3 regions of the Alteromonas sp. ABH4_453 genome follow, and region 3 is predicted to be linked to each of the others. Evidence: predicted binding sites of a transcription regulator. Region 3 holds the regulator's gene; each other region holds the start of a gene.
The links. Region 3 encodes LexA, which represses DNA repair genes until DNA is damaged. Its sites were predicted from a motif close to TACTGTATNNNNATACAGTA; they were not measured.
Positions count from the first base shown of each region.

Region 1: a site for LexA is predicted at 8,241-8,260, ahead of ACXAGV_RS04445 (exonuclease domain-containing protein). Genes of this name have one in related genera too.
Region 2: a site for LexA is predicted at 4,568-4,587, ahead of ACXAGV_RS14460 (recombinase RecA). Genes of this name have one in related genera too.

Region 1 is NZ_JBSWXP010000002.1:227,761-238,266, reverse strand. Features, by position in the region: gene ACXAGV_RS04485 (protein-disulfide reductase DsbD) at 1-105, shown strand, start outside; gene ACXAGV_RS04480 (M23 family metallopeptidase) at 221-1,030, shown strand; gene aroQ (type II 3-dehydroquinate dehydratase) at 1,334-1,774, shown strand; gene accB (acetyl-CoA carboxylase biotin carboxyl carrier protein) at 1,789-2,253, shown strand; gene accC (acetyl-CoA carboxylase biotin carboxylase subunit) at 2,268-3,611, shown strand; gene ACXAGV_RS04460 (hypothetical protein) at 3,976-4,920, shown strand; gene ACXAGV_RS04455 (hypothetical protein) at 5,213-5,653, shown strand; gene ACXAGV_RS04450 (TIGR03643 family protein) at 5,705-5,968, opposite strand; gene ACXAGV_RS04445 (exonuclease domain-containing protein) at 6,068-8,212, opposite strand; gene ACXAGV_RS04440 (hypothetical protein) at 8,331-8,618, opposite strand; gene ACXAGV_RS04435 (zinc ribbon domain-containing protein) at 8,817-9,008, shown strand; gene ACXAGV_RS04430 (flavin reductase family protein) at 9,001-9,630, shown strand; gene ACXAGV_RS04425 (high-potential iron-sulfur protein) at 9,853-10,146, shown strand; gene ACXAGV_RS04420 (amidase) at 10,266-10,506, opposite strand, start outside.
Region 2 is NZ_JBSWXP010000007.1:1,655-12,160, reverse strand. Features, by position in the region: gene ACXAGV_RS14480 (M28 family metallopeptidase) at 1-1,524, opposite strand, end outside; gene ACXAGV_RS14475 (DUF1820 family protein) at 1,712-2,047, shown strand; gene ACXAGV_RS14470 (DUF885 domain-containing protein) at 2,086-3,837, shown strand; gene ACXAGV_RS14465 (hypothetical protein) at 3,840-4,352, shown strand; gene ACXAGV_RS14460 (recombinase RecA) at 4,601-5,350, shown strand; gene ACXAGV_RS14455 (Y-family DNA polymerase) at 5,350-6,861, shown strand; gene ACXAGV_RS14450 (error-prone DNA polymerase) at 6,903-9,992, shown strand; gene ACXAGV_RS14445 (hypothetical protein) at 10,130-10,506, shown strand, end outside.
Region 3 is NZ_JBSWXP010000002.1:111,457-121,962, forward strand. Features, by position in the region: gene plsB (glycerol-3-phosphate 1-O-acyltransferase PlsB) at 1-245, opposite strand, end outside; gene ACXAGV_RS03920 (sensor domain-containing diguanylate cyclase) at 526-2,814, shown strand; gene ACXAGV_RS03925 (hypothetical protein) at 2,990-6,550, shown strand; gene lexA (transcriptional repressor LexA) at 6,663-7,289, shown strand; gene coxB (cytochrome c oxidase subunit II) at 7,870-9,033, shown strand; gene ctaD (cytochrome c oxidase subunit I) at 9,043-10,506, shown strand, end outside.

The DNA.
Region 1 (10,506 bases), 120 kb from region 3:
CGTGTCACCGGGTTTATGAAAGCAGACGCCTTTGCCGGTCACGTAAAAGAGTGGCTTAACAATGGGTCTAACACTAATGACGGTCAAAGTGGTCGCTTGGACTAAGGCGCTTCGATTCGAAGCCTTTCCTCTTCTCATATGTCGAGTATGGCGAGCGGTGCGAGACGCCGCTCTCTTTATCTTGGGTAGGAACGGGGTTCAGAAAAGTAGGTTGGCTTCAATGCTGGCCTTCTTATTTATCCCGCTCACTTTTTCCCTATCAGTAACAGCGAAAACCACGGGATGCTTTGATAACAAACGCTTTTGTTTTGAGCTTACGCCTTCGTCTTCTTCTCTTTATTTAGTTTCAGTACAGAGAAAAGTAGAATTGCCCGTAGCGCTAACTCTGTATTCCAATGTTATGCGAGACATTCCCACAGGCAATGGGGAGCTTAAATCAAAAGCCCACGTTAACGCATTTTTAGATACCAATGACCAAGTGCCCCTTGGCGTAGTAAAAAATGCCGACGCATTCTGGGCATCTATGCGCGTTAAATGGACGGTGGGGCGCGTAGACGCAATACACGACAACGCCTATATGTATCTGCCACCGCTACAGCCAGCTAGCAAATACCCTATTGTTCAAGGCTTTAACGGCAATTTTAGTCATTCTGGTGCGTCAAGGTATGCTCTCGATTTTGCCGCGCCTGTAGGTACACCTATTTTAGCCGCCAGGGAAGGCATAGTGATCGACACGAAAGATGACGGCACGAAAGGCGGGCCAACGCCGAAGTTTGCAAAATACGCTAACTACGTTGTTATTCTTCATAGCGACGGAACCACCGGCGAATACTACCACCTGAAATATAAAGGTGTTGCTGTGACAAGAGGGCAAGTCGTGGAACGCGGGCAGCTTATCGGTTATACCGGCAATACGGGGTTTTCTTCCTTACCCCACCTTCACTTTGGCATATATGTAGCCAAATTCCATGGTAAGTACGTAAGTGTCCCCTTTTCTCTCGACAGCTCCCCACCTAAGGCCTCGCCCTAGAATTTATAGCAATACATACTGATACTTTTCGTTAAAACTACCATCTCATCCCCCACTAACGCCTTCTGAGAGTGCAACATGCTGCGGTTTCACAAGCAGCAAATAAGCAAACTTTCCAATAAACTTTGCGCCGAAAACACCTGATTAGACCAGTATTTTGCTGCGAAATCTTTATCTATCACTATAATCAGCATTTAACACAATAAACGAGCAAATTAATTGGCTTTTTTTCGTGCAACCGTCACAAAATTTTGTTGAAATGGCAATAACCGTGACTTTTTCCCGAAGATAGCAGCAAACTAGATGAATATTTTGTTATTAAACGGCCCTAACCTGAATATGTTAGGCCAAAGAGAACCCGACAAATACGGCACGCAAACCTTGCAAGACATCGTAGATGATTTGCAAGCACAGGCTGCGTCAAGCAACGTGAACCTAACGCATTTTCAGTCGAACGCTGAGTTTGAACTGATTGATCGCGTGCACGCTGCTATGGGTACTGTTGATGCCATTATTATTAATCCTGCTGCCTTCACGCACACCAGCGTCGCCCTTCGCGATGCATTATTAAGTGTCAATATCCCGTTTATTGAAGTGCATTTGTCGAACGTTCACGCTCGTGAACCGTTTCGTCATCATTCTTATTTTTCTGATGTTGCAGCTGGCGTCATTGTTGGCCTTGGTGCCATGGGCTACTCGCTCGCGCTAACTGCAGCAATCAACTTACCGAAATCGCATAAATAAAGCAGAGACAGAACATGGATATTAGAAAGATTAAAAAACTCATCGAACTAGTGGAAGAATCTGGCATTGCCGAGCTAGAAATCACTGAAGGCGAAGAGTCTGTACGCATCCACCGTGGCCCAACGGGTGTTCAAGCGCCAATGAACTACAGCTTTGCAGCACCTGCTGCACCGCAAATGGCACCGGCTCCAGCTGCGGCAGCTACCACTGCTTCTGAAGCACCAGCAGAGCCAGCTCAGCCAGAAGGTCACGTTGTTAAGTCTCCAATGGTAGGTACGTTCTACCGTGCATCTTCACCAACGGCAAAAGCATTTGCAGAAGTGGGTCAGCAAGTGAAAGTTGGCGACACACTTTGTATCGTTGAAGCGATGAAGATGATGAACCAAATTGAAGCAGATAAAGCCGGTGTGGTTAAGGCAATCTTGGTTGAAAACCAAGACCCTGTAGAATTTGACCAGCCAATGTTCATCATTGAATAAGCGAGTGCTTAACTATGCTAGATAAAGTACTTATTGCTAACCGTGGTGAGATTGCCCTGCGTATTTTGAGAGCCTGTAAAGAACTAGGCATCAAAACCGTAGCGGTACACTCTACTGCGGATAAAAACTTGAAGCACGTGTTGCTGGCTGACGAATCAATTTGTATTGGTAAAGCATCAGCAACCGAAAGCTACCTGAACATTCCTCGCATTATTGCTGCTGCAGAAGTCACTAACTCTATTGCTATTCACCCAGGTTACGGTTTCCTAGCGGAAAACGCAGACTTTGCTGAAGCGGTAGAAAAAAGCGGCTTTATTTTCATTGGCCCTAAAGCTGAAACTATCAACCTTATGGGTGACAAAGTTTCTGCTATCAACGCCATGAAAAAAGCTGGTGTTCCTTGTGTACCTGGTTCTGACGGCCCGCTAACAGACGACACCGAGCGCAACAAAGCGATTGCAAAGCGCATTGGTTACCCAATCATCGTTAAAGCTGCGGGCGGCGGCGGTGGTCGTGGTATGCGCGTGGTGCGCAGCGAAGCCGAGTTGATTAAAGCCATTGAAACAACGCAAGCGGAAGCTGGCGCTGCATTTGGCAACTCAACGGTTTACATGGAAAAATTCCTTGAAAACCCACGTCACGTTGAAATTCAGGTATTAGCCGATGGCCAAGGCAACGCTATTCACTTGGGTGAGCGTGATTGTTCAATGCAGCGTCGCCACCAGAAAGTAGTTGAAGAAGCCCCAGCACCGGGTATTTCTGAGCAAATGCGCACCAAGATTGGCGATCGCTGCCGCAGAGCCTGTATCGAAATTGGCTACCGCGGAGCAGGTACATTCGAGTTTCTATATGAAAACGGAGAGTTCTATTTCATTGAAATGAATACTCGTATTCAGGTAGAACACCCAGTATCTGAAATGATCACAGGCGTTGATCTTATTAAAGAGCAGCTTCGCATTGCAGCCGGTCAGCCACTGTCAATTGATCAGTCGCAAATTCAAATTCGTGGCCACGCTATTGAATGTCGAATTAACGCAGAAGATCCACAAACCTTCATTCCTAGCCCTGGTCCTATTGATATGTTCCATGCGCCAGGTGGTTTAGGTATTCGTTGGGAGTCGCATATTTACGCGGGCTACCACGTGCCTCCTTACTACGACTCTATGATTGGTAAGCTTATCACTTATGGTGAAAGCCGCGACGAAGCGATTGCTCGTATGCGCCACGCCCTTGAAGAGATTGTGGTTGAAGGAATTAAAACGAATATCCCTCTTCAGCGCGCCATTATGGCCGATGAAAACTTCTTCGCGGGTGGAACTAATATCCACTACCTAGAAAAGAAGCTAGGCTTAGCCTAATCCCCCCCCTTTGGGCTACACGCTGTTTTTTGTGTAGCCCAATTTTCTTTCTTCGCTATTCGCTATTCGCTATTCGCTATTCGCTATTCGCTATTCGCTATTCAGCACATTCTAATTTTCCGATTACTACAATCAATTTTTAACGATTTTCTTATTTAAAAACTGGTTCTATACTGCATACAAGTTTTAAGACATCTCCCTGAGTTTTAATGCTTTTGTGTGTTTTACCCTCATTGGAGTCCCACTCCACTTATTGCCGGCATCCCTGCCGGCTTTTTTTTGTATTTTTTTCCTTAAGCCGCTATTCGTTGTTAATTAGATTTAATGTATAAACTACTTAATCATGTTGTTTAGGATTAGACAGGTGCGAAATCCTTTTTTAGTTATTTTACCGCTAATAGCCATTGCAGGAACTCACGCTCAGGGAGAACAAATAGCGCCCACCTTCTCACAGAAGCTAGACATTCAGATTCGTTACGATAATCGTTCCAACCGCCCAAGCCGCGAACAATATCGACTGCGTTACTACCCCTCTGTTGCCATCACTTCTGCGTGGTCAGTAAACAGCTTTGTGGTGACTGGCGATGACTTTTCATCAAGCCACAATACATTCGGCAGCGACACCACTGATTATCTCTACGCAAGGCGACTGTACTTGAGGCATGAAACCGATTCGGGGAAAACTGAGTTAGGCGTTATTCCAACTTACAAAGGGCGTGTTTCTTCCACCGGCTTGTCGAAAGATGGTTGGATAACGGGGGTACGTCATGTAAGGCAATTGCAAAACGACACCGCTATTGAAATAGTCGTTGGTCAACTTGCGAATGCTGAAGCATCTGCAGCCTTTAATATTGGCGGAGAGGATGAGTATTTCGAAATTGAATATTCGGCCAAGATGGGGCAACGACATAGCTACGAAGCCAGTTTTGAAAAGATGCTCGATGGTACATTTGCTCGTGCCGAATATCGGTTTCGATTAAACAATAAAGATACCGCCTTTTTAGAACTGGTACAGCGTATCGATGAAAGTGCTGCGAAACTTGTCGTGGGCACCAGCGGAGCGTTCGCAGCAAGCGCTTTAAACACATCGTATCCTATCGAATACTTCGCATACTATTCCTACATAGACAGTAACTTTGGTGAACGCGCTGAATTAATTGAAGATTTTTTGGGAACTGGGCACGGCGGTTCACTAGAGGTAAGCGGCGTGCTGTCTGAAAAGCATGATGTAGAATGGTTTGTCAGAGCTGACGTCGTAGATAGCGTCAGCAGATTACTGGCCGGCGTAAAGCTTTCCTTTAAAAGTTGAATGACTGACGCGCTTCAAATTCGCATTCTTTACCGAAACCGACAAAATGAGGGCACTTAAACTGCATAAAAAAGGCCCATCAAATGATGGGCCAAACAGCAAGAACGCGTACACACTTTAACAGTGCATAATTAGTTACGGCTTGTCGCCATTGTGAGTTCAGTTACCGCAAATTACGTATTTTTAATCTCTTGAACTTTAAACTTAAAGTTGAGTTTATTAAACTTTAGTCTAATACAGCGCGTAAACTCGTTTTGTTTGACTTTAATATTAGTAATTTGAAGGTGTTCTTGTGCCAAGCCGCTATGCTCAGTTCAAAGAAAAACTTCCCATTTCTCGACTCTCTGATGAAGCGCTTCTAGCGTTTCGTGTCCTCTTTGATGATCCTCTTGATATTGTAGACTTAGCACAGGATATATCTGACTTAACGCTTTATCCTGAACGCTTACAAGAGAGCTACAGAAACGAGTGGGAAGCCTATGTCCTCAAGGCGCTAGCCTTTGAGATTAGAAAACATGACAGTTTTTCGCCCGCCGAGTTTATTGAATTAATGATGAGTAAGGTAGAGGCAATACAGCAAAGCAATGACACCTATCAAAATCTATTACGTCAGGTTCACCACGCTAAGAGTATTCTGCAATCAGAAAACACAATAGTTTTTCCTACCCCCATGCGTCAGCAGTTAACCGCGTTCCTTTTGCCCATTAGTACTATTACTCCGCCTAAGAAGTGAAGTTAATTCAGCTTGTTAAACCAGTAACGTCAAACAGATATTTATTCAACGCTACTTGTTGGCACTTTTATATTTGTACTGCGAAGGGCAATAGCCTCTATCCACACCTTCTGGGCGTAAACTCGCATGTTTGGTTTTTCGACCTGACACCCGTTCTCGCCAATTTTTAAAGGTTTTTTGTTTAAGATTTTTACGCATGAGTTTTATTACGTCTTTCTCCGGAAGCCCGTATAAACGCTCAATCGCTTCAAACGGCGTGCGATCTTCCCACGCCATTTCAATAATTCGTGATTCTTGTTCTTCAGTTAATGTCATGTCTTACATCTCAATATGCACGTTATAACTCAACTCAATACTGAGTTTACGCGCATTTTGTTCAGTGTTCGCATGCTTAAAATTTCAATAACAACGTTATTAATTCGACGACAGGCCCGTTAATTCATCATCTTTCTCAAACGCCAGCTTTAACAGTTCGGCTGCAGCCTTGGCATCGCTGAGCGCTCGGTGATGCTGCTCCATTTCTATATGGAAGTGCTTAGTTAGGTTAGCCAATGAATAAGATGGCAGCCCTGGGTAGGTACGCCGCATTTCGCGAACGGTGCACATTTTAGGGCGTCTGAAGTTTTGCTCTAACCGCGCGAACTCTTGTTTAATGAACCCATAATCAAAGTTCACGTTATGGGCAACAAATACGGCATCTTCGGTAAATCGTTCCACCTGCTCTGCGACTTCGGCAAACAGCGGCGCATCTGCCACCATGTCGTCTGAAATTCCAGTAAGACGGGTTATATTACTAGGGATTCTGCGCTGCGGGTTCAATAAGGTTTGAAACCTGTCTACCTCTTCACCGCCGACTAATTTAACCATACCTATTTCGGTAATGCGGTTATAACTGTTGTTACCGCCAGTAGTCTCAATATCTACTACCACATAGGGCTGAGCAGGGTCCCGTATCCATCTCACTGTTGTCACCGCAACGTCAAATCCAGCTTGCTGCAAACGCTGAATAGAAACCAGCTGGTTTCGACGAAGCTGATCGCCCGGCGCTTTTATCTCTTCAAAGCGAAGCGCATCGTCAAACACCATAATATCTGGGAAGCCATCTCGAAGGCTCTCAAAGTCTTTGCACATCATGCGAAGTAAAGCATAAATAGAGTCTAGCGAACCATGCTCAATTAGCGCTTCTATAGGCGTAAGCAAATGGCTTGACCACATAAACAGGCTGTTCACTTTGCCATAGTGCATTGTGGCCATTTTATGAATGTGAAAGCGCAGTTTCTCTTTGCTGTCAAGGGCAAGCAGTAGTGCTTCAATACTGTGCTCAAACTTGGCGTAAAAGTTATTCTGCTTAAGCGATAGTGGCCTTCGGTCAAACTCTGTTACCAGCGTATCTTCTTCGTAAAGTTGCTTCCAAAAAGTAAGACCAAATAAACTGCGCCATAATCGATTTTCTGTACGCCATCCTTCTACTCCATGTCGAGCATAGTGCGCTAACACTCCACGCTCTACTTGCTGATTCTGGCTTACATCAATATCCAAAGTTCGGCTGGCATTGCGAAGCATATCGGTAACCGTGCTGGTGCGTTTTTTATGGTATTTACGGGCATAAAAATCTTCGGCGAAGGCTAACAGCGTATCCGATTGAGGGTTATCGATAATTTCTTCTAGTGCTTGTTTGACGTCATCTTCTTGTCCGTTTTTATAGCTCTCCCTTAGCCACTTTTCTTTTGCTTTATCGCTTTGAGCTAGTTTTAAAATGCCTAACCCTTTGGGTTTATCGAAAGCCAACACTTTGAGCCCTAGTGCGTAAAGCAGCTGGTCGCGGTAGAAACTGGCTGACACACCCTCTGTTATAGGAAAGTCACCTTCGGCTAAGGCAATTAACATATCATCGTTATAAAAGGCTAACTGACTGTAATGATTTGCGTAAAACCAAGCGGCTTCTGCGTCGCTTTTGGTATCGAAACGCGCTGTATCGGTTACCGAATCGGAGCGGGTTCTCATTACACCGAGATCGCGCATAGAAAACTGATTCAGACGGCTTTTGGTATTACCGAAATAGATAAACAGCAAATAGCGAAGCGCGTTATCAAATAAACACACTAGATAGTTGTTTAGCGAAAAGCTCTCGGGCCAGCCTCTAGCACCGATATGTTCATTAAGTAACGTCACAAGTTTCGGCTTAGTGAGAGATGCTAGCCCCTGCGTACTGCCGTATTCAGCAAGAAGTGTCAGCAACGCGTCTTTGGTTAGAACGCCGGCGATATCATTAAGCGATGCGTTCGAAAGGTCGCCAAACCACCCGCTATCAATGAGCCAATCTATTTGTGCTTGCGGTTCGTTGATTTCACTGTAGTTAAACTGGGTTCTGTCAATAACCGCATACTTTCGATTTGCAGCGCGCACTACAATACATTTTTTGTCATCGTCTAATACGTTAAAGCGCTCAACAAAATCAGCTGCTTCATCGCTTAAAAGCATGCTGTTAGCACCTTCAAAGAACTTAAGGAACTCGTGAAAATGTGTGAGGTAATAACGTGGCGGTAAATCTTTTCGCATGAGGAATCTTTGGCTATGAAAACACCAACAGTGTATATTTATACAGCCAAGTTAATCAAATTAAATCCATAGCGAATAAATTTAAAGTCTACTGGTCGTTATTAATCCAAGCCATTTATTAAACTCGAACTCGCTGTTTAGACACCCACTGAAAGAACGTCGAAAGCTGCTCGTCATCTAGTAATCGTTGTAAATTGAAGTAGTGCTTGGCCAATGTCATCTCATCATAAAAGCGGTGTATGCCGCTATGGCACTGCCTACAAATATAGATACCGTCCTGCAGTTCGGCTTTGCTAAAGTGCTTTTTGAAATAGGTGCGTCGGTGCATTTTTTTCGGGATAAGGTGATGATAAGTCAGGCGCGTTTCTCTATTACAACACGGGCAGTTTCCTACTTTATTTGCCACAACACCACCTCTATTCATTCACCTTTCTGCTGTTTATCAGAGCCAATCATCAAAACTCTCACTTAGTAATGGCCACAGCTATTGCGATTGCTTCAGCACCTTCTTATCGCAGACAACGGGAAGATTTCTGTTTAGGAAAATCCACTCCTCTTAGCATTACGTAATAAAGGCTATTCGTGATTAACAAGGCAATAAAATATGAGCTTAACCCGTTCCATGGGCTTCTCCTGCCCTTACTGTATGGCGCCTAACGACGTTGAGATAGATGAGGTTAACGATGTGGGTCAAGTCCAAGTACTCGACTGTCAGGTGTGCTGTCAACCCATAGAGTTGACCACTTATCAGCATGGTGACGACATTCAAATTGAGGCAGAACGAGAAAATGACTAAGCAGTTTACACGCAAAGATATAGATGAGCTTGCACAGCGATACCGAGCTAATCTAGTCAATAGCTTGTCTGGCTTTAAGTCGGCGACTTTAGTGGGTACCACAAACGGAAACATCAACAATTTAGCCATTGTAAGCTCTATCGTTCATGTGGGTGCTAACCCGCCACTTATAGGCATGATAATGCGCCCACACACGGTGGTACGAGATACCCTTAGCAATATTAAGCAACAAGGCTTTTACACGCTAAATCACGTGTCGACTGATTGGGTAGACAAAGCGCACCAAACATCTGCTCGCTATGCCCCAGATGAGAGCGAATTTGAAGCAGTGGGTTTAACGCCGCAGTTTAGCGAGTCATTTAGTGCTCCGTTTGTTAAAGAAAGCGAGATCAGGATGGGCTTAAAGGTGGCGCAACATTTAAAACTGCTTAACGAAACCGAAATGGTTATTGGAGAAATCCAAGAGCTTCATATGCCAGAGGGCATTATTGATGAAGACGGATACGCCGATATAGAAAAAGCAAACACTGCCTGCATTTCTGGGTTAGATAGCTATCATAGCACTACGCGTGTTGCACGGTTTGCCTACGCCAAACCCGGAGTCCCCCTAGCTAAAAAATGAACTTGTAGCAGATAGAAGGGTCTCATAATTACTATCGGGTATTATTACTCTGAAGTTTATTTAATCTAGATCAAGTGAAAATAAGACATTTCGTTCGATCTTTTTTCAAAAAGAGATAGTATTTAAACATTACACAAAACCTGCCTCTTTGGGCAGGTTTTTGCGTTTAAGGTGCTGAATAAAAAAGAATCATTATCGTTTCTATCTCTTAAGGAGAATGTTATGAAATCTGTAAATCGCCGTGACTTTTTAAAACTGTCGGGCTCTACAGTTATCGGTCTTACGTTAGGTGGTGTAGCGTTACGCGCACAAGCTCAAGAACAATTGAGCGCTGATGACCCAACTGCGAAAGCATTAAACTACACACCGTCTTCAACCGTTGAAGGTGCAAAATGTGCAAACTGCATGTACGTGCAGGGAGCCGATGGCGAACAATATCGCCCTTGTAACATTTTCCCTAACAAGCTGGTTAACGCCGATGGCTGGTGTAGCGCGTGGGTTAAAAAGCCAGGCTAAACCATCACTCGCAGCTACATAAATAGCATACATAAACAGAAAAGCCCCCGATAAGTATCGGGGGCTTTTTAGTTTCAATACTGCTTAACGGACTACACATTCAAACCACGTGCTTTTAACTAGCGGCTCTCATTTAGTCCATTCTGGATGCCCTTTAAGCTCGGGTCATCAAAACGTGTAGGTAAAAGACCTGGCTTAATGAAAAAGCCATGTTTAGCTTCAAAGACTTTACCTATCTTTAGCACATCTTCATCTTTCCACTTAGCACCGATAAAGCTAATGCCTACTGGAAGACCTTTCACTTCACCCGCTGGTACTGTGAGATGGGGATACCCCGCTACAGCGGCTAGATAGCCTATA
Region 2 (10,506 bases), on a different contig from region 3:
ATTCCAGTTAAATGGCTGATTAATATCATCGCTAGGCTTGTGATAGTGCGTAGATAAGAACTGGCCAAATACCTTGCTGCCATCTACGTTAGGATCTTTAGATTTAAGACCCGGCACCATAAATACTGAAGGTACACCTTGTTTTACAAACGCATAGTGGTCTGAGCGAGTGAAAAGTGCCTGCTCAGGCCATGGATCCGGGCTTAGCTCGATATCGGCGTTAGCAGCCGCTTTTTCCACTGATTCTTGTAAATCACTGTGGTTCGCACCAAAGGCAATAACGTCTGCAAACTCGTAGGTTAGAATTGGCATATCTAGGTTTACGTTCGCCACCATTGATGTAACAGGTACGGTCGGGTTACGAGCAAAATAGTCTGCCCCTAGCAGGCCTTTCTCTTCACCGGTTACCGACACGAACAGAATTGAGCGCTTTGGCTTTTCTTTCATTTCGCTAAACAAGCGTGCAGTTTCTAACATTACAGACGTACCCGATGCATTGTCCATTGCACCATTGTTAATGTTGTCTTTCTTCACTGTTTTGGCAAAACCAATGTGATCAGAGTGAGCAGAGAAAACTACGTATTCGTTTTTAAGCTCAGGGTCTGAACCTTCTAATATACCCACAACATTCGGGCTTGTAATAGTGTCGTGAACACTCTTCTTGCTAATATCTACCACACCGTTTAATGCAAAGCCTTGCGGTACTTTGTCAGCTTCAAGAACTGCATAAACGTCATCAAGGCTCTTTTCTGCGCCTTCAAATAACTTGCGCGCAGCACCTTCACTCATATAAGCGCCGCCTTTAAGTTGAGAAAAGCTATTTGCAGGCTGACCTTTGTCGTCTAACCAAGCCATACGCGGTGTATGGATGTAGTTCAAGCGGCTTTGATAAGGACGCACTTTTTCATTTTTAGGTGTTGTGATAGTGATCATGCCAATAGCACCATTGTCTACCGCATACTTTTGCTTTTGATAGCCAGATGCAAAGTGAGCGCCCTCTTCTGATGGAAAGTCGCTTGGCTTACCAGCAAGGGCCACAACAATCTTACCTTCCACATCTAGGTCTTTGTAATCGTTGTGAGATAGCTCGTCAGCTACAATACCGTAGCCGACAAAGACCATTTCGCCTTTTACATTGCCCTCTGTGCTGAGCAAACTTGGGCTAGCTAAGTACTCTTTTGGGTAATCAAAATCAATGGTCTCGCCGTTTTGGGTGAAGGTAAACTTAGGAGACTCTTGAACCAGATTGGCTTTACGAAACGATACGTTTTGTACGTAGCCGTCTGTACCTGCCGGCTTCAAACCATATTTGGCAAATTCGGTAGCAATATAAAGCGCCGCAATTTCATGACCGCGAGAGCCAGTATCACGACCTTCAAGTAAATCGTCTGCTAAGAAAAACAGATGTGATTTAATTCGCTGTGTATCAGGGTTAAAAGCATTGTCTGTCGATGCGTGGTTATGTGCAGTAGTAGCAAAGCTCATTGCTGTCATTGCACTACCTATCAGGAGTTTTTTTATCATTCTAATTTCACCATATAACTAAGTGTGCATCATGGTAACGCAGTTAATAGGGGGAATACCATTAAACTGCTTACGTTTACCATGTGTTTCCTACCGTTGCTCGCATTTTAGGAGCAAGGTAAAATTGTGGGCCAAACGCCGGAGCAATTTCCGGGAGTATCTATATTTTTAGTGAAGAGCAGCACCCATGTCGAAAGACGATATTCTTTACCGCGTTCAGTTCATCAGCAATGGAGAACGCTACGAGCTATATGTAAAAACCCTTATACAAGGTGCTTTATTTGGCTTTATCGAGATAGGCGACTTTGTATGGGATACCCATACGAGCGTTGTTGTCGATCCTAGCCATGAAAGGTTAAAAGCCGAATTTTCTGAAGTAACAAAAACGTATATTCCTATGCACAACGTTTTACGCATTGACGCCGTAAATAAAAAAGGAACAGCCAAAATTACTAAATTAGAAAATAAATCTGATAAAGTAACGGCTTTCCCTAGTCCAATATATACACCAACGAAAGAGTAACCGCCGGATCATTCCGGTAAAGGTTACCGGAGACCCTTATGTATCGCTATCTGTTAGCTGCATTACTATTTATTTGCAGCGTTAGTTCATCTGCAAAGGACCTTGACGATGAAAGCTTGTACCAACTACTTGATGACATTTGGCAGTATGAGCTTTCGGTTTCCCCGCTTCTAGCTTCTCGCGAAGGCGATACTTCACTCGCTCACGTATTACCAGATAATTCTCCCAAAGCTCTGAAAGCACAAAATGAACAATGGCGCGCGTTTCAAAAAGCCTTAAGCCAATATAAAAAAGAAAATATCTCTACTGACGCTTATATTGCCTTGCTGATGCAACAATATCGTTTAGCTAACTATGTGGACGAGTATATGTATCGCGCTCACCTAGTGCCTATCAATTCAGAGTATGGTTTTCATGGTGCCATGGCCTCGCTTCCTAACTTATCTACGTTTAAGCGCGTTGAAGATTATCAAGCCTACATAAGCCGCCTAAACGCGCTGAAACCTTATTTTGACCAACAAATTGCGTACATGAAACAAGCGCTAAAAGAAGGCTACACGCAACCTAAAGTCGTGCTGAAAGGGTTTGAGAACTCAGTGGCGTCTTACGTTGTTGAAAAGGCTGAAGACAGTGGTTTTTATTCTCCGTTTACCCGTTTTCCTGAGTACTTTACTGCCGAACAGAAATCACCATTAATGGAGCAAGGCAAAGCTGCCATAAACAGCAGTGTGTTGCCTGCGTATCAAATGTTCTACGACTTCATGGTAGAGGAATACATTCCTAATGCCCGTGAAGATATAGCCGCGAATAACTGGCCAGACGGCGTGGCGTATTACGCCAATAGAGCCAAGCATTACACCACTACGGATATGACCCCTCAGGAAATCCATGATTTAGGTTTGTCTGAAGTAAAACGCATTCGCGCGCAAATGCAGCAAATTGTGGATGAACTTGCTTTTGATGGCGACATTAACGACTTCATTGCGTTTTTACGCGAAGACCCGCAATTCTATGCCACCAGCGCTGAAGATTTACTAAAAGAAGCGTCGTTTATCGCAAAGAAAATGGACGCAAAGCTTCCTTCGCTCTTTGAGTATCTGCCAAGAACGCCCTACGGTGTAGCGCCTGTACCAGAGGCTATAGCGCCCAAATATACAACAGGCCGTTATATTCATCCTAGCCGCGATGACCAGCCAGGATATTACTGGGTAAACACTTATGCCCTTGATAAACGCCCTTTGTATGCATTGCCTGCACTAACCTTGCACGAAGCGGTGCCTGGCCACCACCTTCAAATATCGTTGGCAGCAGAGCTTGAAGACTTACCTATGGTACGTCGTAACACCTATATTTCAGCGTTTGGTGAAGGCTGGGGTCTGTACTCTGAGTTTTTAGGTATTGAAGCAGGTATTTATGAAACGCCGTACGACAACTTCGGTCGCTTAAGCTACGAAATGTGGCGTGCGTGTCGTTTGGTTGTTGATACCGGTATGCACACCATGGGCTGGAGCCGTCAACAAGCGGTTGATTATATGATGGAAAACACCGCGCTTTCAGAACACAACGTTAATACTGAAATAGATCGTTATATCTCTTGGCCTGCGCAAGCCTTGTCTTACAAGATTGGAGAAATCAAAATTAAAGGCCTTCGCAAGAAAGCAGAAAAAGCGCTAGGAGAGCGTTTTGACGTGCGCAAATTCCACCGTGCCGTGTTAGAAAACGGCTCAGTTCCACTGTTTATCTTGGAGCAAAACATCAACACGTTTATAGAAGAACAAAAGGCACAATAAACATGATCGTTGCATTTGGTGTTATTGGATTACTTATCCTGTTTTTAATTTACTTTGTGCTGCGAGCGCAGAACTTACAGAAAGAACTGGCGCTGTTGCGCCACTCAAACAAACAGACCAGCAATAAGGTTACGTATGCTTATCGCAATCTCGTTCTTGTTACAGATGCGTTGGAGAAAAATCTTACTGCACGTATTGAAAGTGCCTATAAAAGCCGCCTTATAGACCAAACTCAATACAATGCGCTGCACTCGCTTATGCGCAACTTTTCAAGCATTATTATGGCTTGTTGTGAAAAAGGTATGTCTCTTGAAGAGTCTTTAAATAAAGCGTTGCAGAATGAAGAAGTAACGCTTGAGGAAATTCGTGAAGTGGTAAAGGCTCTACCTAGTAACGTTCGCATGGTGTGGGCAAAAAATACCGCAGATGGATTTATTGCTTTTTGCCAAGCCGTTACAGCAACTGTAAGCGGTACTACAGCAAAGGCCTCAAAAGAACCATCACCTGAAGAGTAACGTTCTACTCTACTCTCCTTGTTAGCGCTGATACAGCGCTAACTGTATGACAGGGTCGCCTGCTTTGCTATGTAGTAAGATCAGCGACCCTAGTCCAAATCCCTACGCTTTTAAAAGTTTAATCTTTTTACCTTTTCAAACTAATCAGTAAGTTAGCCCTTAAACCAACAAGCAAAAAACCTTTTGTCTTGAAAAGGGTTATTGCTGCCCTATAATACTGTATAAAAATACAGTTTATTTTGGGTGCCATGAATAAATCGTTATCTGTGCTTAATAACCATCCGCATATTTGGCGGGCCAGAGATCAGAAGCAAAGTGAAGCTAAGTTTTCGCTAGGTTTTCCGTGTCTGGATAAAGCACTTAATGGTGGCGTTGCATCTACAGGCCTTGTTCGTATCTCTTCGTTAACCGGCGTGGGTGAACTTTCACTCTTTAAACGGGTTATATGCCAACACCGTACACACAAACTGGTAGTATTTATTAACCCTCCCGGGCTACTACAGTCATCGTGGTTAGAAAACCTAGGGCTTAAAGCGCAACAAGTGCTGGTGGTAAAACCAAGCACTGAACAAGAGTCGTTGTGGGCAGCAGAGCAATGTTTAAAAAGTACGGCTTGCCATTGCGTAGTGCTGTGGAGCAATGCTGTAAATCAAAAAGAAGCACGACGCCTACAGGTAGCGGCAACGCATAATGACGCGCTGTGCTTGCTGTATACTCCACCGCAACAGCAGGCATCACAGTTAGGTTCTCCGAAGGCCAACTTAAGTGATTCACAAGCCACTCCTTCGAATCAAAACGACAGCTCATTGCCCATCACTTTAGATATTGCGCTACTTGGCAAACCCCACGCCTTGTCGGTGAATATACGCAAACAGCGTCATGGGTGGCCCAAAGATAACATTGTTATTTCTCATCATTGGACCCCTGACAATCACGCCATTAAATGGGCCATGGCACATAACACGCTTTCCAATCAGGCATTACACTCTGTGAGCTAATGATGCTGTGGGCTTATATTTACTGTTACCAACTTACCTTGGACAGCCACATTAAAGCTGCTAAAACTAATCATGCGCACCGGCAAGCGCTAAAAAGCGATCGTAGAAACGACCCTAGAAGCGAAGCTAACGGAAGTTCTTCCTCATTACCGTCGAATACACCTATTGCTGTGTATTGCAGTAAAACGAACAAAATTACCCAGTGTAATGATATTGCGAAAAAAGAAGGCATTGAAATTGGTCATGGACTTGCCCAAGCAGCGGCGCTATGCCCTTACGTGCATATTCTGCCATTCAGTGAAGAAGCCGAAAAGCATATGCTGACGCAGTTAGCACATCGGCTTTATCCACTGGCTTCTGACATCGTATTAGACAGCCACATTCATTCGAATGGCGTAAATGGTCTGGCAGTAAGGCTAGATAACCTAATCCATTACTATGGCGGTCATACGCCACTGTGGAAAACTTTAACTCAAGCTCTGGCAGAGGCAGATATTCGCTATCATTTTGCTAGCGCATGGACAATTGAGGCCGCAAAAGTATTAGCGCTTCATAAATTTAATACCTACCTACATACGCCCGATGATATAAAAAAAGCCCTAAGTGCATGCCCGCTTTCTATTACGGCTTTGTCACCCAAGGTCATTGACTCGTTGGCAAGAGTGGGCGTTTCCTGCGTACACCAACTACTGGCCATGCCGGTACAAGAGCTGGGGCGGCGCTTTGACAATAACACTATTATGTATCTTACTGCGTTAAGGGGAGAAACTTTTCCACGCGTTACGTTATTTAGGCCTTTAGAGCACTTTGATAACTTTACTTTACTGCCTTTTGATATTGAAAACACGCAGCACCTAACGCCTTTTGTCACGCAGCAGTTTGAGCATTTGTCACACTATTTACGGGCAAGAAACTTATATACATCCAGCATCAGTGTGCATATTCATTTTAGAGAAGCACCTGTAATGGATATTAATATTCACTCTGCACTGCCTCAGTCTTCGGTGAAGAGTTGGCTACCGTTATTTAGCCTTAAAACTGAGAATTTGGAGTTACCTGAGCCTGCCACAGCGATTGCGCTTACCTGTCAGCAGTTCGAAGAAATGGATACGCAGAATGACGACTTTTTTAGCGACAGGTTTAACGATATTGCACAGAAGCAATTAATTGGGCGCTTAAACGCGAAGCTAGGCGATAACAGTACGTTTCAACCGCGCGCTGCCGACAGCCACCAGTTTGAATATATGACGATGACTGAGTCGAGCGCCGGTAGCTGCATCGATAATTATGCTTATAGCAGTGACATTGCGCCCACCTTCACCTTTGATGTACCTAAACCGCTTATTCAGGCTACCCAAATTTGCTTTGGCCCCGTGCGATTACATAGCGAGTGGTGGCATGACAGCCCAGCAAAGCGTGATTATTTCATCGCACAAACTGAGCAATGCGTAAGGCTGTTAGTGTTCAAAGACGAAGAGAGCCGCTGGTGGGTACATGGCCTTTTTTGCTAGCCGTACGCGGTTAAAGAAAAAGTAGAGGTAAAAGCGATACCATGAAATACAGCGAACTCTTTTGCCAAAGCAATTATAGCTTTCTTTGCGGTGCCTCATCCCCCGCAGAGCTTGTTACCACCGCTTCTTTCCTTGGTTACGACGCACTTGCCATTACTGACGAGTGCTCAGTAGCGGGAGTGGTAAGGGCTTTTGATGAAATTAAACATCAAGGCCTACCTATTAAGCTTATTGTGGGGAGTTACTTCGTATTTGATGACACTTTATCTTTTGTGCTGTTGTGCCCGAACAAAGCGGCCTATAGCGAGCTATGCCGAATTATTACTAACGCGAGGCGTCGTTCTGAGAAAGGTGAATATCAACTGGCCGAGTGGGACTTGCGTACCATTCGTCATTGCAAATTCATTTGGCTACCAAACGGAAAAGAGGCCCACGACAAGCATTGGGCTGAGTGGCTACAAAAGCATTCCAGCATTGATGCCTATATTGGTGCTCAGCGCCTATTAGACGGGCAGGATCATCAGAGATTTGCGCACTACAACCATCTGCAGTCTACCTACCCTTTCCCTATTATTGCCTGTACAGGTGTGCTCATGCATCACGCTGACAGACTGCCGCTTCAACATGTATTACATGCTACTAACGTGCATACCAGCGTAGATAAAATAGGTCGGGAAGCATTGAGTAACGCAGAACGAAGCTTGCGCCCCATACAAAAAGTAAAGAAGCTTTACCCTGAGAAGTGGATAGCCAATACCAATGCCCTAGCCCAGGTATTCACGTTTTCTTTAGAAGAATTGCGCTATCACTACCCTTCTGAACTTGTGCCAGAAGGGTATACGCCTACATCGTATTTACGGGAGCGCGTAGAAGCCGGTATTAAAGTGCGCTTTCCAGAAGGTATAACCTCTGAGATCCGCCAGATCATAGAAAAAGAACTAACACTTATTACTGAACAAGAGTACGAGTATTTCTTTTTAACCATTTACGATATTGTTCAGTTTGCCAAGCGGCAGCGCATTTTATATCAAGGGCGCGGCTCTGCGGCCAACTCTGTGGTGTGCTATTGTCTGGAAATAACCGCAGTGGACCCTAGGCAAATAAGTGTGCTGTTCGAGCGCTTTATTTCCAAAGAGCGTAACGAACCGCCAGATATTGATGTGGATTTTGAGCATCAACGTCGTGAAGAGATCATCCAATACATTTATCAAAAGTACGGCCGAGAAAGAACCGCTATCGCGGCTACAGTTATTTGCTATCGCTTTAAATCGGCTTTTAAAGATGTGGGCAAGGCGCTGGGCTTCAGCGAGTCACAGCTTGATTTTGTGGTTAAACAAATCAATCGCCGAGACAGCGTTATTCCGTGGAAATCTCAGCTGGCTGGGCTTGGACTAAACCCTGAAGAGCCTAGAGTACAGCAGTTAATTACCCTCACCGAAGCTTTACTGGGTACGCCCCGACATTTATCGCAGCATGTAGGCGGTTTTGTTATTAGCGCAGGGCCGCTCTACGATCTCGTTCCTATTGAGAACGCCGCGATGGAAGACCGCACTATTATTCAATGGGATAAAGACGACATTGAAACCTTAGGTCTCTTGAAAGTAGATGTGCTAGCGCTAGGGATGCTAAGCGCTATTCGTCGTGCATTCTCTCTTATCAATAAACAATACTCTGTTGAAACCAGTATTCCATTTATCACTAAGCTCGGAGATGACAAACAGGTATTCGATATGATCTGTCGCGCCGATACCGTAGGCGTTTTTCAAATAGAATCTCGGGCTCAGATGTCTATGCTGCCAAGATTAAAACCACGTCGCTATTACGATTTGGTCGTACAAATAGCCATTGTGCGACCAGGCCCTATTCAGGGCGACATGGTTCACCCTTATTTGATACGTCGCCACGGCAACGAAACCATTAGCTACCCATCTAAAGATGTGGAGAAAGTTCTGTCTCGCACCATGGGCGTGCCTATTTTTCAAGAGCAAGTGATTCAGCTTGCCATGGTTGCAGCTGGATTCAGTGGCGGAGAAGCTGACCAGCTGCGGCGCGCCATGGCGAGCTGGAAAAAGGACGGCAGAATTTTTGAGTTCAGAGATAAGCTTATTAGGGGTATGACGAACAAAGGCTATGACAGTACGTTTGCCCACAACTTATTTGAGCAAATAAAAGGCTTTGCAGGGTATGGCTTTCCTGAATCGCACTCAGCATCTTTTGCGGTATTAGCTTATGTGTCTTGCTGGCTGAAGTTTTACTTTCCCGTTGAGTTTTACGTGGCGCTGTTAAATAGCTGGCCCATGGGGTTTTATTCTCCTTCTCAGTTAGTTCAAGATGCTAAGCGTCATCATATACGGGTAGAGGCGCCCTGCGTGAACCAGTCAAACGCAGAGCACACTTTGGTTGTAAAAGGCCAAGAAAAGTACATTCAGCTTGGTCTTAAGCTTATTAAGGGTTTAAGTGAAGCGTCGTCTCAGATTATTGTTCAAAACCGTTCAGATGAAGGCTACACCAACGTTGAACAGTTACAGCAGCTATCGATAAAAAGTAATGAACTAGAGGCACTGGCTAGCGCAGATGCCCTTCGCACTATTTCAGGGAACCGGTACGAAACTCGCTGGCGAATTATGGATACACAAACGCGTTTACCGTTATTTGATACCGATGATTTTTATGCAGATAAAAGTGCCGCAACCCTTGACGCTAAACCCTCTGAAGCAGAAAACTTACTTGAAGATTATGCCTCGACAGGCTTGTCTGTAAATAACCATCCTATTTCACTGCTTAAGCAACAACATGAGCTTAAAGATATAAGCTGGTCTGATTCGCTAAAAGACAAAAAGAATAAATCTATTGTTAAAGTACTTGGAGCTGTCACAGGACGACAGGCCCCAGGCACTGCCGCAGGCGTCACCTTTCTGACCTTAGAAGATGATATAGGCAATATGAACGTTGTGGTATGGCAAGCTACGGCGAGAGCTCAGCAACAAACGTTCTTAAAAGCTAAACTTCTTCAGGTTAACGGTATTATTGAACGCTCTAAAGAGGGAGTAATTCATATCATTGCAGGTAAGCTTATTGACCGTACGTCTTGGCTCGAAAAGCTGACATTGAACTCTAGAGATTTTCACTGAATTTTTTACAGCGGCAAAGTAATAGATTATGGTATACATAATGGCGATTTTTTGATTAATAACTTCCTCTTCGTGAAGTAACACTCGAATAACTCCGCTATACCTGTAGAGAATTGTTGTCATTTTCGGAGTACAAAATGATGCGATGGGTTGCGCTTTTTATTATTTGCTCATTTAGTTTTAATGCCTACGCAGATAAATACATAGTTGGCGCACAAAACTTAGCCTACTTCCCTCACTACGATTTTTCTTCGCCCGTAGATAAAGGGGTAGCTTGGTCAATTTTAGAGGCGTTTTCTGAAGTTTCTGGTCATGAGTTTGTCTATTTAAGTTTACCGATAAGGCGGCTTCAACTCGAGCTAGTTAAAGGCAATGTAGATTTTGTATACCCAGATAATCGAGGTTGGTACAACAGTATTACCACGTCGAACGATAAGTATTTTTCATACCCATTAACAAATGCGATTACAGGTACAATTGTAAAACGACAGAACGCTGGAAAGGGTATTGAAAA
Region 3 (10,506 bases):
GTCGACGAATATTCTCGCCCTGCCAATGTGAGCGTATCTGTAGGACTAGGTAAACCTAGCGCTTTTGTCGACATTCTCAGTGCAAGCTGATCTGTCACTGAGTTGTTGGGAAGTAGATAAACGATAGGTTTGCTTTTATCTATTCCTAATTCGGTTTCAACGTTAACTGGAATACTGTGAGCTTTGACCAGTAACTTAACAGGATAATGAAACACCGACAGAAGGGCTTTTCGCATCCACGACATGAATTATGTAATCCTATGAAATAAAAACGAGTGAAGTGTAACACAATCGCATCGCAATCTCGCGATGAGCCAATGTTATTGATTTGCTTGTTTTACAGACTCCGTACCTAGCTGTAAGTTCAAGAAGTTCAAAAGCGTCTGTGTTTTTATATTTTTCGTAGCGTCACTTAGGGTAAGGCTCTCTGGCCCTTTTAGCAATGCAACATTAGCAGTATTTAAATTGCTATAAGCTTTGATTGTTACTACTTTTATAAAGGTTAATGAATAAGAGCAAGATGTAGTGGATGATCAAAACCGCCTGAAGACAATTGATGATTTTATGCTCAATGACGACGTGCCATTAGATCTCAACGACCTTATGGTGGTGTTAGCTGCAGCATACAAAGTGCCCATTGCGCTAATTGGCATTGTTGGTGATTCTGAAGAGGTATTTAAAGCGCGGTATGGGACTTCACTTTCCAAGGTGAGTAGGGAACATGCTTTTTGTAGCCATGTCGTGCAAAAGCGTCAACAAGTCGTTGTAAGCAATGCCCAAGAAGACCCAAGATTTAAAGAGAACCCACTAGTGACGGGTGAGCCGCACATCTGCTTTTATGCAGGCACGCCCATTGAAATTAATGATGAGATTATTGGTGCTGTCTGTCTTATTGATACCGTTCCAAGAGAAATTGACAAGAAATATCTAGAAGTTCTAGATCGAATTGGCACGCTTGTTAGTCAGCATATTTCTCTTTCAAAAGAACACGAAGCACTCAAGCGTGAGCATGGGCTAATAGAAAAGTCCCCCATTGTTCTGGCAACGTGGCGAAATACTACGTCGCTCAAACTGGTTCATATATCAAAAAATAGCGAGCGCGTTTTGGGCATATCGTCCCAAGATTTACTGAGCGGTGCAGTCGAGCTTGGCGATGTTTTAACACAAGATGCTGAGGGAGACTTTACGTTTGCCATGCAGGCCCATATGGAGGGCGTGGAGACACATACCTGTCGTCTTCAAATTGCCACGCCCACACGTACCATTTGGGTAAGTATGATCTCTACGGCTAGTTTTCGTGAAGACGGTATGTTGTATTCCGTTCAGGCATTTCTATTTGACACAAGCGACCAAAAATATGTGGAAGACAAGCTCAACAAAACAAACCAGCGTATGCGGCTACTATTGGAAGCCTCTGAGTTAGGTACGTGGGATTGGAATTTGACCGCTGATGTAAATCAAGTGAACAAACGCTGGTGTGATATTGTCGGTCTTGAATATGAATACTATGACACCAGCTCGCGCTTTTTCAGACAGCTTATTCATCCTGCGGATTATGTGAAAGTAGAAAAGCAGTTACACGAACATATTGCTGGAAAGAGCAAGGTTTTCAATACTACGTTTCGCATGAAGCATACTAACGGCTCATGGGTTTGGGTCGAAAGCTATGGAAAAACTGTAGAATCTGACATTATGGGTAAACCCACTCGGGTTGCCGGAATTCATCGTGACATTACCCAACGAATGGAAAGTGAACTTCACGAGCGAAAGAAAACTCAGCTCCTGCAATTTATTAATAAGACCCGGGCTTCATACCTTCAAAACAACGATTTAACCATGGCCTGTCAAACAGTATTGCCCGAACTCATTGACATTTCGGACAGTCAATTTGCTTTCGTAGGGCAAATGAAAAATGAAGGCGATGCATCGAGGCTGTTTATCCATGCCATTTCCGAAATCGTATGGGACACCAGCAGCTTCACACAATATAACGAGTATAAAAAGCGAAATTTATACTTCAGCAGTTTTGATAACCTCTTCGGTACCACTATTTTAACGGGAGAAATTACGATAAGTAATACTTCTGGGAGTCATCCGAAATCTAAAGGTGTTCCCCAAGGGCATCCGCGAATTAGCCGCTTTTTAGGTTTACCTATCAAAGTCAAAGACAGAGTCGTGGGTATGATTGGTTTGGCCAATAAGTTTGAACCCTACTCTACAGAAGATGCCAAATTTCTACAGCCTCTTTTAGATGCATTAGCCGGTCTTTTCTATGCAGTAGAATTAGAAGATGCACGCGCTGTCGCTGAAGAAAAGCTGCGGCAATTAGCTATGACTGACTCACTAACGGGTTTGTATAACCGAAGAGCATTCATTAACGAGTGTGTCGCGTTTTCAAAGTTGCATCACAGCGCGTGTGTTGCCATTGTTGATATCGACCATTTTAAAAGCGTAAATGACACGTACGGTCATGACGCTGGTGACCAGGCGCTTATTAATGTTGCTCGAAAAATATCCAAGCAAAACGGTTCACCGAATGTCGTTGCCCGTCTTGGCGGTGAAGAGTTCGCAATCGTGATGTTGGGGGAAAATAAAAAAGAAATTAACACGCAACTAGAGGCGCTTCGAATAGCCGTTGAAGAAAGTGTGGTTAACTATAAAACCGATAAAATAAACCTTACCATCAGCATAGGAGCCACTTTTGTCGATAGTACCTACGGCGCAGACTTTAGCGCCCTGTTATCAACGGCTGACAAATCCCTTTATAAGGCAAAAGAACAAGGCCGAAATCGCGTAGTCTGGGGGGACGATTGACCGTCGCTGTTTGTCGATAAACGCTAGCGAGTTGTGTATCAAGCAACAGAGATATTGCCAGGCAAACGAAGATAAGTTATAAAAACCGAATATTTTATTGTTGTAAACAAATTAGGCGTGTTTCGTACTTTTGGCTGATGTTAGGCCACCATGCCTTACAAATCAGGGACGATGTATGAACACTTCGCGCTTGGGTTTTTGTGGCCTATTTTCTATTCTAGCTCTCACAGCCTGTGGTGGTGGAGGGAGTTCAGGTTCTCCGACTAACCCAACACCAGCACCGCCTCCAGAGCCGACTGCATTAGAAATTTTATCGAACCCCTTAGACTACTCTATAGCACAGCTAGACACCGCAGCTAAGCGTTATGCTGATAATAGCTATACGGGTGAAACAAACGTTGCAATCGCAGACATTAGCGCTGTGCAAAACGTATATATTGCGCTTTTTGGCGAAGATCTTGCCAGTTCACCTTATCTTGACATATTTGAAGTTTCTGAACTTGTCGATGCTAACGGCAACATTGATGGCGTTACACAATGTTCAGATAGCGGCTCAATTAAGTACTCTGGAAAACTTGATTTAGACACAGGTCTTGGAACCATAATCGTCGATTATGATCAATGTCTACACTATTATCTGAACGCGTATCACGATGGTCAATTTTCAGTTGCTATTACGAAATCAGATGACGACAATTTTGAGGCAACATCCTATTTTACGAGCCTTTCGATAGGGAGAGGTAGTCAACGTGCAACGCTAAAAGGGTTAATGAAAGCTGAAATAAGTTACGACCCACGCACGGGGTACTACAACGAAGAACTCATTCAGTACATGACCGCTACCTTTAACGGTGAAGCCTATAAAATAAATGGAACTGCTTTTGATGGCTTTAATGGGGTGGGGTACTCCTCTGAGTTCGAGGGGACGTTGCATATTGGCTCAAAAGGTAAGCTTGATTTTTCTTACTTCTCAGAGGAAGGAGGGCTACCTTATGCTTACCAAGGTTCTCTTGTAGTTAAAGGCAATAGAACCGCTGGCATTGATATTATGCAAGGTGCGGTTCGCTATGGTGAAGATACGAACGGGGATGACACCTATGATGTTGGCGTGTTTTTCAGCAGTATCGAGACATTTGCAAGTAGTAATACCGCGAATATCGTTCTATCCGATATAGAAACTATTTCAGCGCCTCCCGTTGCTGGTGAACCCTATTATTATGCTTATGACCCTGTTTACACGTCTGACGATATAACCGTTGATGAGGGGTATTATTACGACTCTGATACGCCTGAATCTGACTTGTCAGTATCCTACCGCTGGTACATTAATAACGTTGTTCTAGAGGGGGTTAGCGGTAGCACTCTGCCTGCATATAACGCGGTATTCGGCGATGAACTGAAAGTAACTATGGTAGTGTCTGACGGTGTTAACATCGTTGAATCACAACCCGTGTTTATCACTATCAGTGACTCTCCAATGACACTTGTCGTCTCCAATATGCCTGAATCGGTAACTGCCGGTGGTTACGTCGAGTTCACGGTAAGTATGACCGACCCCGATCAAATTAATAGTGATGTTGCAGGCCAGCTTGTCGCTGCACCTACAGGAGTTACCTTAAACGACGACGGCTTACTAACGTGGCAGGTGCCCGACAGTCAACTGTTTAATGCGCAAACCTATATTTTTAGCTTTGCGAGTCTGGATGGCGAAGAGAGCTTACAAACCGTAGAAATAACTGCTTATGCAGATAAAGCGCCGGCGTTTGCCCGCACAACTTCAATAACACCGATTTATAATAGAGGTTTTGCGATTGCCTCAATCAAGGGTGTGAATGAACTCATATCGGTCAATCACCGAAACGTGGGCGCCTTCTCGTTAAACGGAAATAAACTAGAAAATACCTATGTGTACCCTTACAAATTACCTACAAGAGGAGAAATTAAAGGCGTTTATACCCAAGATGCTGACGGTGATAGCAATGATGAAATTTATATCCTTACTGAACAAGGGTTGTCAGTTATTAAAGATCGGAACGACAACGCGGAGACTGTATTTGTAGCAGAGGATAAAATAACGTCAGGATGGCTTTACGATATTAATAGCGACGGTATAGAAGAAATTGCATACCTTCACGGCGATTATTATTACGGTGCGACGTCTATCTCCATTCATAATGTGACAACTGGTGAAAAGTTGCAGCAGTTCGATGTCGATGGTGTATCAACCATTTCTTTTGGTAATGTAGACGACGACGCGTCTATCGAGTTGGTGACTAACAATGGCTACGTATTCGATATTAATAGCGGCGCCAATCAATGGCTTTATGGCAATGGGTTTAGCGACGCTTACGTCGCTGTCGGAGACATGAACAACGACGGTGTCGATGAAATCATTGGTGCCGACCGTTGGGAGAATATTTCAGTCTACTCTGCGGTGTCGAAAAGTAATTTGGCGACAGCTGAGCATAACGATATCTGCGATTTGAGCTATAGCAAAGATGACCAGACCAATGAAGGAATGCTTGTAATTTCTGAGTGCCAGTGGGGAGAGGTGAAAGCTTTCGCGCTTGAAGGTGGTCAAATTTCGGAACAGTGGAGTGTTATTCACAATACGTATAGCGGTATGTCGCTTTTAATCGGCGACCTGAATAACGATAGCCGAAACGAAATAATCTGGACTGGCGACAGCGAAATTCAGGTTGCACAGCAAGATGCTGAGGGCGACTACGTATTATCAGATATACGAGCGGAAGCACACTCTTCTAATTACTTTGCTGCCGGCTGGGCCCCTTTTGGTGATAATGATGAAAGAGCTGTCTTTGTTAGTGAGACAACTAACTACTACACATCAATTCAGGTGCTGTCAGTTAACACGGAGAATGAGATTACCCTTAGCGACGAACTTGGCGACGATGTTTTTGACTATAGCAGACCCGTTGTTACTGACTATAACAATGATGGCGTGGGTGAATTATTCACAGGAGCTTTGAATAGCAATACATCATTCAACGTAGTTAAGTTGTCAGATAACTCAATTCAGTGGTCGCTGAGCCAAAATCAAAACAGCCAAGTCTCACTCATCGAAGCTGTAGACGTGAATGACGATAATTTTGTTGATGCGGTCATTGTTGAAAACAATCGACTCAAAGCATTCGATATTGAGAACCAAGTGCTCATTGACTCTGTCATCAATGAGTTTTCAATAGATGCTGTCGCTGAGCTCACCAATAATGGCGAACACTTTTTTGCTGTTAGTGGCTATGAATCATTAAAGCTCTATACAATGCAAGATGGCGAGTTTGTCGGACTGAATGAACTAGATGTTTCTTGTAGTCAATTGATAAGAATTAATGCTGATGGCGACGACGCCTCTGAGTTTGCATGCTTAGATAGAAACTACAATAGAATAAATATTTATGACGTAACAAATGACGCCTTAGTACTTAAAGACGCCATAACGCCTACATTCGATCTTCAAAATATAGCCGTCATTCCAACGACATCGTCTAATCAATCAATACTTGGCATTTACCAAGCTGAAGAATATGACTCATCGTATGGATATTATGACAACGTTGCTTACCGAGTCACTGAAATAGATAGCAATGGACATGTCATTTGGCTTAGCCCTTCCATTGGCATTAATCATGTCGATGGTATGCGTACCCGAAAGAACAATGCCGGCAAAGTAGAGCTTCAAATAGGTAATCCGAACATGGCCCTTCTTGTGAAATAAGGGTAATACACTTGTCGCTGTCTATTGCTTATAGCAAAAGACGCGGCAAGTGCTTGTTATTTAGTTTTAGGTGTATATACTTACAGGAACTGTATGAACAGACAGGTCTTTTATGCGCCCACTCACAGCTCGACAAACCGAAGTTTTAGAACTTATCAAAACCACCATGCAAGAAACGGGGATGCCGCCTACGCGTGCGGAAATCGCTCGTCAACTTGGTTTTCGTTCTGCCAACGCAGCAGAAGAACATTTGAAAGCCTTGGCGCGTAAAGGCGTGATAGAAATTCTGCCGGGTACCTCTCGGGGTATTAAACTCAATATTCCTCTCGAAAATGACGTACCTGAAGAAGAAGGCCTACCTCTCATTGGTCGTGTGGCGGCGGGTGAGCCAATTTTGGCGCAAGAGCACGTAGAATCACACTACAAGGTAGACCCTGCACTGTTTCAACCTCAAGCAGACTTTTTACTGCGTGTTAACGGCATGAGTATGAAAGACATCGGTATTCTAGATGGCGATCTTCTTGCTGTGCATCGCACCACCGATGTTCACAATGGCCAGGTCGTTGTGGCACGTGTAGACGAAGATGTTACGGTAAAGCGTTTAGAGAAACGTGGTCGTGAAGTATTACTTCATGCCGAAAACGAAGAATTCGCACCTATTCGAGTAGACCTAGCCAACGAACCTTTTGCTATTGAGGGGATTGCAGTAGGCGTTATAAGAAACGCGGACTGGATGTAAGGTTTTAACACCTTCAACGAAAAGCGGCGCACTAGCCGCTTTTTTTATGCCTTTTATTGCTTTATTTCTACCAGTTTTCTGGAGTTAGGGTGACTAAGCCCGCCTTTAAAAAACGAACCCAACCATGACTATCAGAAAGTGTATTACGCGTATTTTGCCTGTGAATGAACTACTGAATATGCATTCATTATTCTAAAGTTTGTTTGAAAATAAATATTAACAACCTATTAGTTGTTGATTTTATGATCAAATGATTGCTCGTAGAACCTTTGTGTTGTTCAAAATGTACGTTTGATTTTATTCTCGCTTAATACATGCTCATTTCTTTTTCCATCCAATATGTAACGTAAGGCTGCCACGGGAATGGTTAAAAATTGAACGCTTCGTTAAATTTTTAACAGAAAAGACTAGACGGCACGACATTATTGCGCAATTCTTAGACAGAGGTTAACAAAATAATAACAATGGCTCTGAATTTGTTTTACAAGTTGAGGTGATGGGTCAATCGTTCGCAAACCATTTGGTAGGGCATCGCGCAAAATAATCAGCGTTCTTGGTCTTGCTATTACGGAGGTGCTGAGTGAAACAACTAACGACCGTTTTCGCAAAATGGTGTTCAACAATACCGTTTTTGCTTTTTTCTCCTTTGCTTCTTGCCCAAGAAGTCAGTGAAGAGGCTTCTTCACTTAATTTAAGACGCGGTGCCACCGACATCAGTGGCCAGGTTTACGACCTCCACATGCTGATGTTTTTTATATGCGTTGGCATTGCTGTTGTAGTGTTTGGGGTTATGTTTGCCTCGATGTATCTGCACAGAAAGTCGCGTGGCGCGAAGCCAGCAAATTTTCATGAGAACGTGAAAGTTGAAATTGCTTGGACCGTTATCCCCTTTCTTATTCTTATTTTTATGGCTGTGCCTGCAGCGAATACATTGATTGCGATGGAAGACACATCTGAGCCAGACATGACTGTGCTAGTAACAGGCTCACAGTGGAAGTGGCACTACAAGTATATGGACAGCGACGTAGAGTTTTATTCTCTGCTTGCTACTCAACGCGAGCAAATAGAGAACAAGTTTCAAAAAACAGATAACTACCTGTTGGAAGTTGACCGCCCATTGGTTATCCCTACTGGAAAAAAAGTACGCTTTCTTATTACTTCAGATGACGTTATTCACTCTTGGTGGGTTCCTGACTTTGCTGTGAAAAAAGATGCCAACCCCGGCTTTATTAACGAGTCTTGGGCCAAGGTGAATGAGCCAGGTATTTATCGCGGACAGTGCGCAGAGCTTTGTGGAAAAGACCACGGCTATATGCCGGTTGTGGTGATTGCTAAAGAGCCTGCTGAATTTGATAAATGGATGGGCGAACAAGAAGAAATTGTTCGCAAAGCGAAAGAAGAAGAGCAACGCCTACTTTCTATGAATATGTCGATGGATGAGTTAATGAAAGTTGGCGAGCGTGTTTACAACACTACCTGCGCAGCTTGCCATATGCCAAATGGTGAAGGTTTACCTGGCGTGTTCCCGGCATTAAAAGGCAGCAAAATGGCGTTAGAAGATCAGCAAGGTCACATTGATATTGTACTTCATGGTAAGTCGGGTACGGCTATGCAGGCGTTTAGCAAAATGCTAAGCCTTAAAGAAATTGCAGCGGTAGTGACTTACGAGCGCAATGCGTGGGGCAATAATACTGGCGACATAGTTCAGGCCAAAGACGTCAACGCTGTGGCAAACGGTAATTAGGAGCAGACAATGAGCAAAGCAACTGAAGTTATTTCGCCAGATACCTCTGCGCCTCACAGTGATCAAGTAATTGACGGTCACCTACATGATGACCATGAACATCACGATCATATTCCTAAAGGGATAACGCGTTGGTTGTTTACTACTAACCACAAAGACATAGGCACACTTTACCTGTGGTTTGCCTTTATTATGTTTTTAGTTGGTGGTGCGATGGCCATGGTGATCCGCGCTGAATTGTTCCAACCTGGCCTGCAAATAGTTGAGCCTAACTTTTTTAACCAAATGACTACGGTACACGGGCTTATCATGGTATTTGGTGCAGTAATGCCAGCCTTTACTGGGCTCGCAAACTGGCTTATTCCCATGATGATCGGCGCCCCTGACATGGCGTTACCGCGTATGAATAACTGGAGCTTCTGGATCTTACCAGGTGCCTTTCTCATTCTACTGAGCTCGCTCTTTATGGAAGGCGGCGGCCCTGCTTTTGGATGGACTTTCTACGCGCCCCTTTCAACGACTTACAGTGGCGATTCGACAGCGTTGTTTGTGTTCTCTGTTCACATCATGGGTATTTCATCCATTATGGGTGCGATTAACGTGATTGTGACCATCTTTAATATGCGTGCGCCAGGCATGACCTGGATGAAAATGCCGCTGTTTGTATGGACGTGGCTTATCACGGCATTCTTGCTGATTGCGGTAATGCCAGTGCTCGCCGGTGCGGTTACCATGGTGTTAACTGATAAGTTCTTTGGCACGAGCTTTTTTGATGCTGCTGGTGGCGGCGACCCGGTTATGTTCCAGCATATTTTCTGGTTCTTCGGGCACCCTGAAGTGTACATTATGATCTTGCCCGCTTTCGGCATTATCTCGCAAATTGTTCCTACCTTCTCTCGAAAGCAGCTGTTTGGATACGCGTCTATGGTGTACGCCACGGCGTCGATTGCGCTGCTCTCTTTTGTTGTATGGGCTCACCATATGTTCACCACGGGCATGCCGGTGTACATGGAAATGTTTTTCATGTTTGCCACCATGCTTATCTCGGTGCCTACTGGCGTGAAAGTGTTTAACTGGGTAGCGACCATGTGGCGCGGCTCACTGAGCTTTGAAATGCCAATGATGTTCGCTATTGCCTTTATTGTGCTGTTCACCATTGGTGGGCTGTCAGGGTTGATGTTGGCGATCACCCCCGTGGACTTCCAGTATCACGACACTTACTTTGTTGTTGCCCATTTCCACTATGTATTGGTAACTGGCGCGGTCTTTTCCATCATGGCTGCGGTGTATTACTGGTTGCCTAAATGGACGGGAAAAATGTATGACACAACCTTAGCTAAATGGCATTTCTGGTGCTCATTGGTATCGGTCAATGTGTTGTTCTTCCCTATGCACTTTGTGGGTTTGGCTGGTATGCCACGCCGTATTCCTGACTATGCATTGCAGTTCGCTGATTTTAATAAATGGATAAGC